2 regions of the Pseudocitrobacter cyperus genome follow, and region 2 is predicted to be linked to the other one. Evidence: predicted binding sites of a transcription regulator. Region 2 holds the regulator's gene; the other holds the start of a gene.
What was found. The regulator sigma-54, encoded in region 2, starts transcription at its own class of promoters, with help from an activator protein. The targets are predictions, from matches to a motif close to GTTGGCACANNTTTCGCTNT.
Positions count from the first base shown of each region.

Region 1: the regulator sigma-54 is predicted to act here: its motif matches at 3,336-3,355, upstream of hydN (electron transport protein HydN).

Region 1 is NZ_JAYMYY010000003.1:295,132-302,153, forward strand. It holds gene VSR74_RS12950 (6-phospho-beta-glucosidase) at 1-541, opposite strand, end outside; gene ascF (PTS cellobiose/arbutin/salicin transporter subunit IIBC) at 569-2,008, opposite strand; gene VSR74_RS12960 (LacI family DNA-binding transcriptional regulator) at 2,233-3,246, shown strand; gene hydN (electron transport protein HydN) at 3,391-3,936, shown strand; gene fdhF (formate dehydrogenase subunit alpha) at 3,973-6,123, shown strand; gene hypF (carbamoyltransferase HypF) at 6,127-7,022, shown strand, end outside.
Region 2 is NZ_JAYMYY010000002.1:500,614-507,635, reverse strand. It holds gene elbB (isoprenoid biosynthesis glyoxalase ElbB) at 1-331, shown strand, start outside; gene mtgA (monofunctional biosynthetic peptidoglycan transglycosylase) at 328-1,053, shown strand; gene yrbL (PhoP regulatory network protein YrbL) at 1,050-1,682, opposite strand; gene npr (PTS phosphocarrier protein NPr) at 1,910-2,182, opposite strand; gene rapZ (RNase adapter RapZ) at 2,179-3,033, opposite strand; gene ptsN (PTS IIA-like nitrogen regulatory protein PtsN) at 3,067-3,555, opposite strand; gene hpf (ribosome hibernation promoting factor) at 3,612-3,899, opposite strand; gene rpoN (RNA polymerase factor sigma-54) at 3,922-5,355, opposite strand; gene lptB (LPS export ABC transporter ATP-binding protein) at 5,403-6,128, opposite strand; gene lptA (lipopolysaccharide ABC transporter substrate-binding protein LptA) at 6,135-6,689, opposite strand; gene lptC (LPS export ABC transporter periplasmic protein LptC) at 6,658-7,022, opposite strand, start outside.

The DNA.
Region 1 (7,022 bases), on a different contig from region 2:
TCTCATTGAAGGTGAGCCAGTATTTCACCAGCCCGTCAAAGGCTTCAAAACAGGTGCGCGCATAGCGGCTGAAGAACTCGACCATTTTGCGGTTGCGCCAGGAGCCGTACTCCGTTACCAGATGCATCGGCACATCGAAATGGCACAGCGTCACCAGCGGCTCAATGCCATACTTTTTGCACTCTTCAAATACCGCGCGATAAAACGCAATGCCTTCCGCGTTGGGCGTCAGTTCATCACCGTTCGGGTAGAGGCGCGCCCAGGCAATGGAGGTGCGAAATACGGTAAAGCCCATTTCCGCCATCAGGGCGATATCTTCTTTATAGCGATGATAGAAATCGGTCGCCTGATGGCTGGGGTAAAACTCATCGTCACGCAGGGTAAAGCGCTTTTCCTGGCCCAGCTTAACCGGCAGGCGATTTGCGCCATGCGGGATCATATCGACCGTGGTCAGGCCTTTACCGCCCTCAAGATAAGCGCCTTCGCACTGGTTGGCGGCCAGTGCGCCGCCCCATAAGAATCCTTCTGGAAATGTCGACATGCGTTTCCTCATTAAATGTTATCGGGTTCAGACTGCTGCCGTAGACGCGGATTGACGCATGCGGGCATCGGCGGCAGCTTCTTCGACCGGGATATCTTCAAAGCCAAGAATCAGGGTCAGAATAAAGGAGAGCACCACCGCCAGCGCCATCACGCCAAAGACCCACACAATGGTCATGGGGTTCGACGGGTCAAAGAACTGCACGCTGGTGAACAGGCCGGGAGCCGCCATCGAGTGGCTGGCAAGCCCGGCGATCCCCGCTACGGCACCGCAAATAAAGCCGCTGATCAGGCTGGCGATTAACGGACGCTTCAGCCTGACCGCCACGCCGTACAGCGCGGGTTCAGAGATGCCTGCCAGAATAGCCGAGGCCGCCGCAGCGAGCGCCGTCTGGCGCAACTCCGGGTTTTTGGTTTTCCACGCCACCGCCAGCGACGAGCCGCCGAGCGACAGGTTCGCGCCGATTTCCGATGGCATTACCATGCCCTCTTTGCCCGTTTCGGCGATGGTTTGAATAATGGTTGGCGTAAAGACGCGGTGCATCCCGGTCATCACCAGAAGCGGCCACAGCGCGCCCATAATGGCGACCGACAGCCAGCCGAGATAGCCGTGAATGGTGTAGACCAGCGCGGAGATGCCGCTACCGATCCAGATACCAATCGGGCCGATAAGCAGGATCGCCAGCGGGGCGGCAATCAGTACGATCAGCATCGGTTTAAGGAAGTTTTTCGTCACCGCCGGGGTGATGCGATCCACCCAGCGCTCGATGTAGGACAGGCACCAGGTCATCACCAGCGCCGGAATAACCGTATAGGTATATTTCACCGCCGTGACTGGCACGAAGGCAAATTCTACATGCTCGCCCTGCGCGGCTTTCGCCATCAGTTCAATAAAGCTCGGATGCACCAGCACGCCGGCAATGGCAATGGCCAGCGACATGTTGGTTTTGAATTTCACGGCGGCAGAGGCGGCAACCATCAGCGGCAGGAAGAAGAAGGCCCCGTCGCCAATTACGGTCAGAATGGTCAATGTCGGTTCACCTTTGGTGAGCACACCGGACATTTCGAGGATCATCGCCAGCAGCTTAACCATCGATCCGCCGATAATTGCCGGGATCAACGGAGACATGGTGCCGATCAGCGCGTCGAGGATCCCCGCGCCAATGCGCCTGAGGGTGATCTTCTGTTTGCCCTGTGGAACCGCAGGCTGCAACTCCCCCGGTAACAGGCTCACCACTTCCCGATAGGCCTGGGAAACGGTATTGCCGATGATCACCTGGCACTGGTTATCGCTGCGCACCACACCGAGTACGCCGCTCAGGTTTTTCAGCGCAGGGCTATCCACCCGTGAGTCGTCTTTCAACACGAAGCGCAGACGCGTCATGCAGTGGGTTACTGCCGTGATGTTGCCCACGCCGCCCAGTAAATCGACGATCGACTTCGCCAGCGCCGCATAATTTTTGGACATCGGAATCTATCCTGTTTTTATCTGTAGGGGACTCATCGCCTCGGCGATGAAACGTTGCATAGGAAACCGGTTCCACAAAAGAATGAATAGTTTCATATTTGCTGGCAAGAGGCTTTTTTCGCATTTTTAAAATTTGTGATAACGATCGCTATGCAAGGCAAAAGCTGAAAAAGGGCAGTGGCTGAAGTACACTGCAGCCCATCATTTTTGACGAGGGAAGGGAAATGGCGACGATGCTGGAGGTGGCGAAGCTGGCTGGCGTGTCGAAAGCGACGGTTTCACGCGTCCTCACCGGCAACGGCTATGTGGGTCAGGAGACCAAAGACCGGGTGTGGCAGGCGATTGAAGAGAGCGGCTATCGGCCTAACCTGCTGGCGCGTAATCTGGCGACCAAACGCACCCAGACGCTGGGGCTGGTGGTCACTAACACGCTGTATCATGGCGTCTACTTCAGCGAGCTGCTGTTCCAGGCCGCGCGGATGACCGAAAATCAGGGCCGCCAGTTGATCCTCGCCGATGGTAAACACAGCGCAGAAGAGGAGCGGGCGGCGATTCAGTCTCTTCTCGATATGCGCTGCGACGGCATCATTATCTACCCGCGTTTTCTCAGCGTTGACGAAATCGACGAGCTGATTCAACAGCATGAACAACCGGTGCTGGTACTCAACCGCCGCCTGCGGCGTAACCTTAGTCACTGCGTTTACTGTAACCAGACGCAGACCTGTCAGAATGCGGTGGAAAAGCTGATTGCGCAGGGACATCGCGATATCGCGTTTATTACTGGTTCACTCGATTCGCCGACCGGAGTTGAGCGCTTATCAGGCTACAAAGCCGCTTTAGCTGAACACAATATTCCACTGCGCGATGCGCTGATTGTGGAAGGGAAATGGACGCCTGCGACAGGTTCGGCTGGTGTTGATATGCTGCTTGAGCGCGGCGTTAACTTTAGCGCGCTGGTCGCCAGCAACGATGACATGGCCATCGGGGCGATGAAACAGCTTCAGTCGCGCGGCCTGCGCGTGCCGGAGCAGGTCTCCGTCGTCGGTTTTGATGATATCGCGCTTGCGCCGTACATGATGCCTTCGCTCTCCAGCGTCAAAATTCCGGTGACCGAAATGATTCAGGAGATTATCCATCGCCTGATTTTCATGCTCGATGGCGGCGAATTTAATCCCCAGCCCCCCTTCCTTGGCGAGCTTATCTCCCGTGATTCTCTGGGCGCAGGCCCGCAGCGTTAATCTCGTCACCTGTCATCGTCACTCGTGACGATGACAGGGTTAGACACCGCGCTTCAAATAAAAAATCCTTAAGAAACAGCTAACTAAAAGTTGGCGCGAATAATGCATTCTCCGGCTCATTCATTGTCATTGCTGGAGAATTTGATGAACCGTTTCATCATTGCAGATGCGAGTAAATGTATAGGCTGCCGGACATGCGAAGTGGCGTGTGTGGTTAGTCACCAGGCCGAGCAGGATTGCGCCGCGCTGACGCCGGAAGCGTTTCTGCCGCGTATTCACGTGATTAAAGGCGTAAACGTCTCCACGGCGACCGCGTGCCGTCAGTGTGAAGACGCGCCGTGCGCTAACGTCTGCCCGAACGGCGCAATTCGCCGTGAGAAAGGTTTTGTGCACGTACTGCAGGAGCGCTGCATTGGTTGCAAAACCTGCGTGGTGGCCTGCCCGTATGGCGCAATGGAAGTGGTCGTGCGCCCGGTTGTGCGTAACAGTGGCGCAGGCCTCAATGTGCGTGCTGAAAAAGCCGAAGCCAACAAATGCGACCTTTGCTTCCACCGCGAGCAAGGCCCGGCCTGTATGGAAGCCTGCCCGACGCACGCTATTTTCTGCGTTGACCGCGACAAACTTGAGCAAATCAGCGCCGAAAAACGTCGTCGCGCCGCGCTCGATACGTCGATTTCCCTGTCGTTTTAATGATCCTCCGTTTCACTTTTAACAGGTCTGTTACTGATGAAAAAAATTACAAGTGTTTGTCCGTATTGTGGTGCTGGCTGCAAACTGAAGCTGGTTGTCGATAACAATAAAATCATCCGCGCGGAAGCTGCCGATGGGAAAACTAACCAGCATGAACTGTGCCTGAAAGGCTATTACGGCTGGGATTTCCTGAATGACACCAAACTGCTGACGCCGCGCCTGACGCAGCCGATGATCCGCTATGAAAAAGGCGGCAAGCTGACGCCAGTGAGCTGGGATGAGGCCATCCGCTATACGGCAAAACGCTTAGGCGAGATCAAAGCGAAATTCGGCCCGCGCGCCATGATGACCACCGGGTCATCGCGCGGAACCGGGAATGAAACCAACTATGTGATGCAAAAATTTGCGCGCGGCGTGCTGAATACCAATAACGTCGACTGCTGCGCGCGCGTCTGCCACGGGCCTTCCGTCGCCGGTTTGCAGGAAGCGCTGGGCAACGGCGCGATGAGTAACTCCATCGAAGACATTGAAAACTCAAGCTGTCTGTTAGTTTTTGGCTACAACTGCGCCGATTCTCACCCTATCGTGGCGCGTCGCGTGATTAAAGCCAAAGAGAAAGGGGCGAAAATTATCGTCTGCGACCCGCGTCGCATCGAAACCGCGCGTATTGCCGATCAACATTTGCAAATCAACAACGGCTGCAACATGGCGCTGGTAAATGCGTTTTCGCATGTGCTGCTGGAAGAAAACCTCTACGACAAAGAATATGTTGCGCGCTACACCACCGGTATCGATGAACTGCGTGAAATCGTCAAAGATTACGCGCCGGAAGCGGTGGAAAAGCTGACCGGGGTATCGGCACAGCAAATTCGTCAGGCGATGCGTACCTACGCGGCGGCACCCAGCGCCACCATTATGTGGGGCATGGGCGTCACCCAGTTTGGTCAGGCCGTGGATGTGGTCAAAGGGCTGGCAACGCTTGCGTTACTCACCGGCAATCTGGGGCGTGAACATGTCGGCGTCGGCCCGGTGCGCGGTCAGAACAACGTGCAGGGCGCATGCGATATGGGGGTGATCCCCAACCAGTTCCCCGGCTATCAGGATGTTGTTGATCCTGACGTGCGGGCGAAATTCGCCAAAGCATGGGGGATTGACGCCAGCCTGATGGACGACAAAGTGGGTGTGCGCATTACCGAAGTGCCGCATCTGGCGCTGGAAGGGAAGGTGAAAGCCTACTACATCATGGGCGAAGATCCGCTGCAAACCGAAGCCGACCTGGGCCTGGTGCGCAAAGGGTTCGAAGCGCTCGATTTCGTGGTGGTGCAGGACATCTTTATGACCAAAACCGCCGAGCAGGCCGATGTGCTGCTGCCCGCCACCTCCTGGGGAGAACACGGTGGCGTCTTTACCTGTGCCGACCGTGGCTTCCAGCGTTTCGAAAAAGCCATCGAACCGAAATATAACGTCAAACGCGACTGGGAAATTATCAGCCTGATTGCCCGGCAGATGGGTTATCCGATGCATTACGAGAATAACCAGCAAATCTGGGACGAAATGCGTGAGCTTTGCCCGCTCTTCTTTGGTGTGACTTACGATAAAATGGGCGACATGGGGCACGTTCAGTGGCCATGTCCGACGCTCGATCACCCAGGCACGCCGTATCTTTACGCAGGCAATCAGTTTGATACTCCTGATGGCAAAGGTCATCTGTTTGCCGCGCCGTGGCGCGCGCCAGCAGAACAACCGGATGAAAACTATCCGCTGGTGCTGTGCACCGTGCGTGAAGTGGGGCACTACTCCTGCCGTTCGATGACCGGTAACTGCGCGGCGCTGCAATCGCTCGCGGATGAACCGGGCTTTGTGCAGATAAACCCTCAGGATGCGCAGAAACTGGGTATCCTGGATAAACAACTGGTGTGGGTGGCGTCGCGTCGCGGCAAAGTCATCACCCGTGCGAACGTCAACGAACGTATTAATCACGGCAGTGTCTATATGACCTACCAGTGGTGGATTGGCGCCTGTAACGAACTGACCCAGGACAATCTTGATCCCATCTCGAAAACGCCGGAAACGAAGTATTGTGCGGTGAATATCAGTGCGATTGAGGATCAGAACTGGGCAGAAAACTATGCGCTGGAAAGCTACCAGTCGATGAAATCCCGCCTGCGTGAGGCGGTAGCAGGGTAACGAATGACGATAACGCATAACGGCGTTGAGATCCGTATTCGCGGTAAAGTACAGGGGGTGGGCTTCCGCCCCTTTGTCTGGCAACTGGCTCAGCAGCAGGCTCGCGTGGGCGACGTCTGCAACGACGGTGCGGGGGTGCTCGTTCGTTTGCTGGGTGAAGAAGCGGATTTCCTTGCCGCGCTACATCAACACTGCCCGCCGCTGGCGCGCATTGATGAAACGCAGGTGCAGCCGTACAGGTGGCAGAGCGAGCCTGACGACTTCACGATCCGCGAGAGCGGCGCGGGGGCGATGAGCACGCAAATTGTCCCGGATGCGGCAACCTGTCCGGCGTGTCTTGCGGAGATGAATGACCCGCAGGAGCGCCGTTATCGTTATCCCTTTATCAACTGTACCCACTGTGGCCCACGTTTTACCATTATCAACGCCATGCCCTACGATCGCCCGCTGACGGTAATGGCGGCGTTTCCGCTGTGCTCTGCCTGCGAGGCGGAGTACCGCAATCCTTACGATCGTCGTTTTCACGCCCAGCCTGTGGCCTGTGCCGAGTGCGGCCCGTGGCTGTCGTGGTACGCAGAAGGCGAACCGCTGCATCACGAGGCAGCGTTGCAGGCGGCGATTGTGCTTCTCTCGTCGGGCGGTATTGTGGCGATTAAAGGGCTGGGTGGTTTTCATCTGGCCTGTGACGCGGGCAATGCCCGCGCGGTAGCGACGCTGCGCGCGCGTAAGCATCGCCCGGCGAAACCGCTGGCGGTGATGATCCCGAATACCGCAGCCTTGCCCGATGAAGCAAAACGATTAACGCAAACGCCAGCATCGCCGATTGTGCTGGTGGATAAATCCTGCGTTAGCGGCTTGTGTGATGACATCGCGCCGGGGCTCGCGGAAGTGGGCGTAAT
Region 2 (7,022 bases):
AGCGGAGTGTGAAGTGGATAACCATCTGAAAACGCTGGCGCAGGCCATGCATCAGGCGGGAAAACCACTCGGTTTTATGTGCATCGCCCCGGCGATGTTGCCAAAGATTTTCGATTTCCCACTGCGTATCACCATTGGTACCGATATTGATACCGCGGAAGTGCTGGAAGAAATGGGGGCGGAACATGTGCCGTGCCCGGTAGACGACATTGTTGTTGATGAAGATAACAAAGTGGTCACGACCCCGGCGTATATGCTGGCGCAGAATATCGCTGAAGCCGCCAGCGGAATTGAAAAACTGGTGGCGCGCGTACTGGTTCTGGCTGAATGAGTAAGCGGATCACACCGCTGGCGTGGGTGAAGCGCCTGCTATGGCGCGTCGCGCTGCTGCTGGCGCTTTTCTGGGGAGGCGGCATTGCGCTGTTCAGTTTTGTACCGGTACCGTTTTCTGCGGTTATGGTCGAGCGTCAGTTAAGCGCCTGGTTCAGCGGCGATTTTCATTACGTGGCGCACTCTGACTGGGTCAGCATGGATGAGATCTCGCCGTGGATGGGGCTGGCAGTGATTGCCGCCGAAGATCAAAAATTCCCGGAGCACTGGGGATTTGACGTTCAGGCTATCCAAAAAGCGCTCTCCCATAACGAACGTAATGAAAACCGCATTCGTGGCGCGTCTACGCTTTCGCAACAGACGGCGAAAAATCTGCTGCTGTGGGATGGCCGTAGCTGGCTGCGCAAAGGGCTGGAGGCCGGGCTGACTGTCGGAATTGAAACGGTATGGAGTAAGAAACGTATTCTGACTGTTTACCTGAATATTGCTGAGTTTGGCGAGGGGATATTTGGCGTGGAAGCCGCAGCCCAGCGCTACTTCCATAAACCCGCCAGCAATCTGACGATGTCGGAAGCCGCGCTGTTAGCCGCTGTGTTGCCTAGCCCTGTCCGCTTTAAGGCCGATGCGCCTTCAGGCTATGTTCGCAGCCGCCAGGCGTGGATCCTGCGGCAGATGCGTCAGCTTGGCGGTGAATCCTTCATGACTCACCACAAGCTGTATTAAGATTTACGCGACGAAAATTCCAGCGGGCTGTGCTCTGTAAGCGGCTTGCTGGTTTTCAGTGCGGCAGCCAGTACCGGCTGCGCAATAAAACGTTCCCACAGACGATCCTGTTTACGACGGCAGAACCATTTTGACCAGGTGGCCAGTGGAATAAAGGTGGATTCACCGATGTTGTCGCAGATAACCGGCACCACTTCCGATTCGCTGATGCGGTGGCAAAGAATATTGGCTGGCTTCAGCGTCATGGTCACGATGTGGTTTTCATTGATGTACTTCTTCAGCGCGCGCAGGAGCTGACGCAGCACAACCAGATCTTCTTCGTAACGACATTCCTGAGCGAACTGTTTTAAGGTGATCGACGGTTTACCGTCGAAGTCGCTGATCACGTCATAGACATAACCCACCCCGCAGTCAGTCTCAACGGTACCGTAATAGCGCGGGATCCCGCTCCAGTCTTTCAGGTGGCGATTGAGATGGGCGTAATAACCCAGTTCACGTTTGATCTCTTTATCGCCGCCGTCATCATCGTTGTAGACGATCTTAATGCAACGTTGGGCATCATCCGGATGCGCATAACATTTACGATGTCTTCCGGTGCCCAGGGGGTTTTGATCCGATAACTTTAACATGACGCGCTCCTGGAATTATTTGCTGACAATTAACCAGTATCGACATCAAACTTAAATGAAACATAAACGAACCCTGTTAAGGTTTTCTTAAGGTTAGTCCTGGATTGAAAAGAGCACAAATTGTACAGGGACAATAAAAAAACGCCGAATGGCGTTTTGAAGGTGTGGAGTTCGTTGTGAAGGGCAGACAGGGCGAAGCCGCCATCTGCTATTCTGAGGAGAGTTACTTAATCTTCATCAAAGCCGGATTCAAACAGTGCGATAACTGCGGCCAGCGCTTCGACTTCCTGCGGCCCGGTTGCTTCAACTTCAATCTGACGGCCTTTAGCGGAATCCAGCATAAGCAGGGCAATCACGCTGTTGGCCTCCGCCTCTGTGCCTTCGTCGTTGCGTAATAGCACTTCCGCATCGAAATTCTGCATCAGTTCAAACAGCTTCATCGCTGGCCGGGCATGCATGCCCAGCCGGTTGGTGATTTCAACGGTTTGCTTTACGGTCATGATTTACGTTTTTCCAGCGTCCGGTGACGAGACTGCACGTTCTTACCGCGAGAGCGGAAGTAGTCAGCCAGTTGCTCGGCGACATACACCGAACGGTGTTTACCGCCGGTGCAGCCAATCGCCACGGTCAGATAGCTACGGTTATTGGTTTCCAGCATAGGTAACCATAGCTCAAGATAGCTGCGGGTCTGGTAGATAAAGTTATGAACTTCCGTGTGACGGTCAAGGAAGGCCGCTACAGGTTTATCCAGGCCGGTCATTGGACGCAGTTTAGGATCCCAGTGCGGGTTCGGCAGGAAGCGCACGTCGAAAACATAGTCCGCATCGATAGGGATGCCGTGCTTAAAGCCGAAGGATTCAAACACCATCGTCAGCTCGCGTTCACGTTTACCCAGCAGGCGAGTACGCAGCATCTCTGCCAGTTCATGCACCGACATCTCGGAGGTATCGACGATGAGATCCGCGCGTGAGCGCAGAGGCTCGAGCAGGTCGCTCTCTTTGTCGATGGCGCTTTCAAGCGACAGATTTTTGCTGGAAAGCGGGTGCAGACGGCGCGTGTCGCTGTAACGACGGATCAGCGTATTGCGATCGGCATCGAGGAACAGCAACTGTGGAGAAAATGCGTCCGGCAGATTTTCCATCGCTTTTTCGAAGATTTCCGGCGACTCCGGCATGTTACGCACGTCGATACTGACGGCGGCGGAGATCTCCCGGTCGGCAAGCGTATTCGCAAGCTCAGGCAACAGGACCACCGGCAGGTTATCTACGCAATAGAAACCCATATCTTCCAGCGCCCGTAAGGCCACGGATTTACCCGAGCCTGAGCGGCCGCTGACGATCATCAGTACCATGTACCGTTTCTCCTCAGTACGAACTCATTTTCCTTACGCTTCATCACTGTTTTCCGTTTCGGTGATGATTTGATAGAGCTCTTCGTCACTCTGCGCCGAGCGCAGGCGGCGGCAGATGGTTTTATCCGCCAGACGTTTCGCCACCAGTGAAAGCGTGTGTAAGTGCGTTTTGGTCTGGTCAGCAGGCACCAGCAACGCAAACAGCAGGTCAACCGGCTGATTGTCGATGGCATCGAACGCAATCGGCGTTTCAAGCTGCACGAATACCCCTACGGCGCGAAGAGTGTCTTCTTCCAGCTTGCCGTGTGGGATCGCGATACCGTTGCCAATCCCGGTACTCCCCATCTTTTCGCGGGTGAGAATCGCTTCAAACACCACCTGCGGAGGCAGACCTAACTGTTTCGCCGCCAGTTCACTGATGATTTCCAGCGCCCGTTTTTTACTCTGGCAGTGAACAGCACTGCGGGTACATTCCTGGTTAAGCACATTGCTCAGTTGTAGAGCCGAATCGTTATTTATCATAATTTCACCTAAGCATCGCCCGACACTTTACCGGCATCGGGCGGCTGCCCGGACAATTAGTGTTGTTTCAGTTTATCTTTATGTTTATTTAACTGCCGCGCCAGTTTGTCGATCAACAGATCAATCGCGGCATACATGTCTTGCCCTTCCGCGCTGGCATGAAGTTCGCCCCCGTTAACATGCAGGGTCGCATCCGAGATGTGCGTCACTTTCTCCACTTTTAACACAATATAGACCTGATTGATCCTCTCAAAATACTGTTCCAGCTTCGCGAATTTCGTGTTGAGGAAATCGCGCAGGGCTTCAGTGATTTCGACGTTGTGTCCAGTGATGTTGAGCTGCATAGTGTCTTCCTTATCAGTTGAGTCAGACCAGTTGTTTACGCTGGTTAGACGGCGGAATGGATAAAGACTCTCGGTACTTCGCAACGGTTCGCCGGGCCACCATGATACCTTGATCGGAGAGCATAGAGGTCAGCTTACTGTCGCTCAGTGGTTTCGCGGGATTTTCCGCGGCAATCAATTTCTTCACCAGCGCGCGAATCGCCGTGGATGAGGCTTCACCGCCACCCTCGGTATTCACATGGCTTGAGAAGAAATACTTAAGCTCAAAAATGCCGCGTGGGCTATGCAAATACTTCTGCGTAGTCACGCGTGAAATCGTGGACTCGTGCATCTCGACGGTCTGGGCGATATCCGCCAGCACCATCGGTTTCATATACTCTTCGCCGGACTCAAAAAACGCCTGCTGCTGCTCTACGATGCAGCGGCTGACGCGCAGCAACGTGTCGTTGCGGCTCTCAAGGCTTTTAATCAGCCACTTCGCATCCTGCAGATTACTGCGGATAAACTGGCTGTCGGCATCGTTACGGACGTTGTTGCACATCCCGGCGTAGTGCTGGTTAATCTGCAAACGGGGAATGCTGTCGGCGTTGAGTTCCACCACCCAGCGCCCGCTGACTTTGCGCACCAGTACATCAGGGATCACATACTCTGGCTCGCCGGTCTGGATCGACTGACCCGGACGCGGATCCAGTGACTGGATGAGATCGACCGCTTCTTTCAGCACGTCCTCTTTCAGACGCGTGACGCGCATTAACGATCGGAAATCGTGATTGGCAAGCAGATCGAGGTGGTCGCTGATGATCAGGCGGGCTTCGGTGAGGCGGGGAGTCTCTTTGGCAAACTGGGATAGCTGAATAAGCAGGCAATCGCGGAGATCGCGGGCGGCAACGCCAACCGGGTCAAATCGCTGGATCCGTTTAAGCACCGCTTCGACTTCATCCAGGCCGATTTCGTCGTTGCCCATGCTTTCGCGAATATCTTCCAGCGGGACGGTCAGATAACCCGTATCGTCAACGGCGTCAACGATGGAGGTGGCAATTGCCCGGTCAGTATCGGTGAACGGCGTCAGCTCGACCTGCCACATCAGGTAATCCTGAAGTGACTGGGTGGTTTCCCCCTGATAGACCGGCAGTTCGTCATCCTGGTAATCTGCGCCGGTGCCTGAGGGCGTTCCGGCGGTGTAGATTTCATCCCAACTGGCATCCAGTGGCAGCTCTTCCGGCATATCTTTCTGTTCGAGCGCGTCGGCGCTATCTAACGTTTCGTTATCCGGCGTCTCTTTAGCGTCGATTTCTTCATGAAGATCGGTTTGCTCAAGCAGGGGATTACTCTCCAGCGCTTGCTGAAGTTCCTGCTGAAGTTCCAGCGTAGACAACTGCAACAGGCGAATAGCTTGCTGTAGCTGCGGCGTCATGGCGAGCTGTTGGCTGAGCCTTAATTGCAAACCTTGCTTCATATTCAGTGCGATAATCTCCGGCTAACCTCTCTCAACCTTCTACCCTATCAGAGTCTGAAGTCTTCCCCAAGATACACACGTTTAACATGTTCGTCTTGTAAGATCTCTGTCGGGGTACCGTGGGCGATCAGTTGCCCCTGGCTGACGATATACGCACGCTCACACACCGCCAGCGTTTCACGAACGTTGTGGTCAGTGATTAACACGCCGAGACCGCTGTCGCGCAGGTGTTCAATGATGTGTTTGATATCAATAACGGAGATCGGGTCAACGCCGGCAAACGGTTCATCAAGCAGGATGAATTTCGGATTTGCGGCCAGCGCGCGGGCGATCTCTACGCGGCGGCGTTCGCCCCCGGAGAGCGATTGACCCATGTTGTCGCGCAGGTGTTCGATGTGGAACTCTTCCATCAGCTCGTTGCAGCGGTCTTCCCGCTGCTCGCTGGTGAGGTCGTCGCGAATTTGCAGCACCGCCATCAGGTTGTCGTAGACGCTCAGACGACGGAAAATGGACGCTTCCTGCGGCAGATAGCCAATCCCGCGGCGCGCACGGGCGTGCAGCGGCAGCAGGCTGATGTCTTCGTCATCAATAATGATATTGCCCGCATCGCGCGGCACGATACCGACCACCATGTAGAAGGTGGTGGTTTTACCCGCGCCGTTCGGCCCAAGCAGGCCCACAATCTCACCGGAATTGACGGTCAGACTGACATCCTCTACCACGCGGCGGCCTTTGTAGGCTTTAGCCAGGTTCTTTGCAATTAATGTCGCCATAACGAATTAGTTACTCTTCTTCTGTGCCGGAGCCTGGTTTTTGTTTTTGTCCTGCAACTGGGACGGAACCAGAACGGTCGTTACGCGTTTACCTTTTTCGCTAAACGCCTGCATTTTCTGTTCTTTAACCAGGTAAGTGATTTTGTCGCCCTTGATGTTGCTGTCGACCTGTTCAAGATAGGCATTACCGGTCAGCACCACGAAATCGCTTTGCAGTTCATAGTGCATCTTTGCCGCGTGGCCTTTTACCGGCTTGCCGTTATCCTGCATCTGGTAGAAGGTCGCCGGATTACCGTAGCCGTCGATCACTTCTTTGCCTTTTTCGCCGCCAGGGCGCGTCACTACCACTTTATCGGCGTTAATTTTGATACTGCCCTGAGTCACAATAACGTTGCCGGTAAAGGTGACGATATTGCCCTGCATATCCAGCGACTGCTGATCGGATTCGATATGAATCGGCTGGTCGGTATCACCCGTCAGCGCCAGTGCTGGCAGGCTGGCTGCCAACAGTGAGCCCGCGATCGCCAGTTTAAGGCTGAGTTTGTTTGTTCTGAATTTCATAAGAGGTTCTAACCTTTTCAATCAGCTCGGCGTTCTTGCTGCGTAAATTGCCGCGCATTTTCAGGCCGCTGGAATTAAATGTCGTTCCGTATAACGTCACCAAATCGTCTGAAGAAACATCCTGAGTAATCAGGTTGATTTGGGCATTATCCGTCGTAATTTTGCGCAATTGCGCATCAGGGGTCAGCGCATTCACTTCAACGTGACCGTAAAGGTACAGCATGCGATCGTTTGTCAGCTTCGCTTTATCGGCTTTGATCGACCAGGTTGGCACTTTATCGGTGTCAAAAGTGGTCAGTCGCGGCTGGGTAAACCACGAAATAGCCTCGTCGG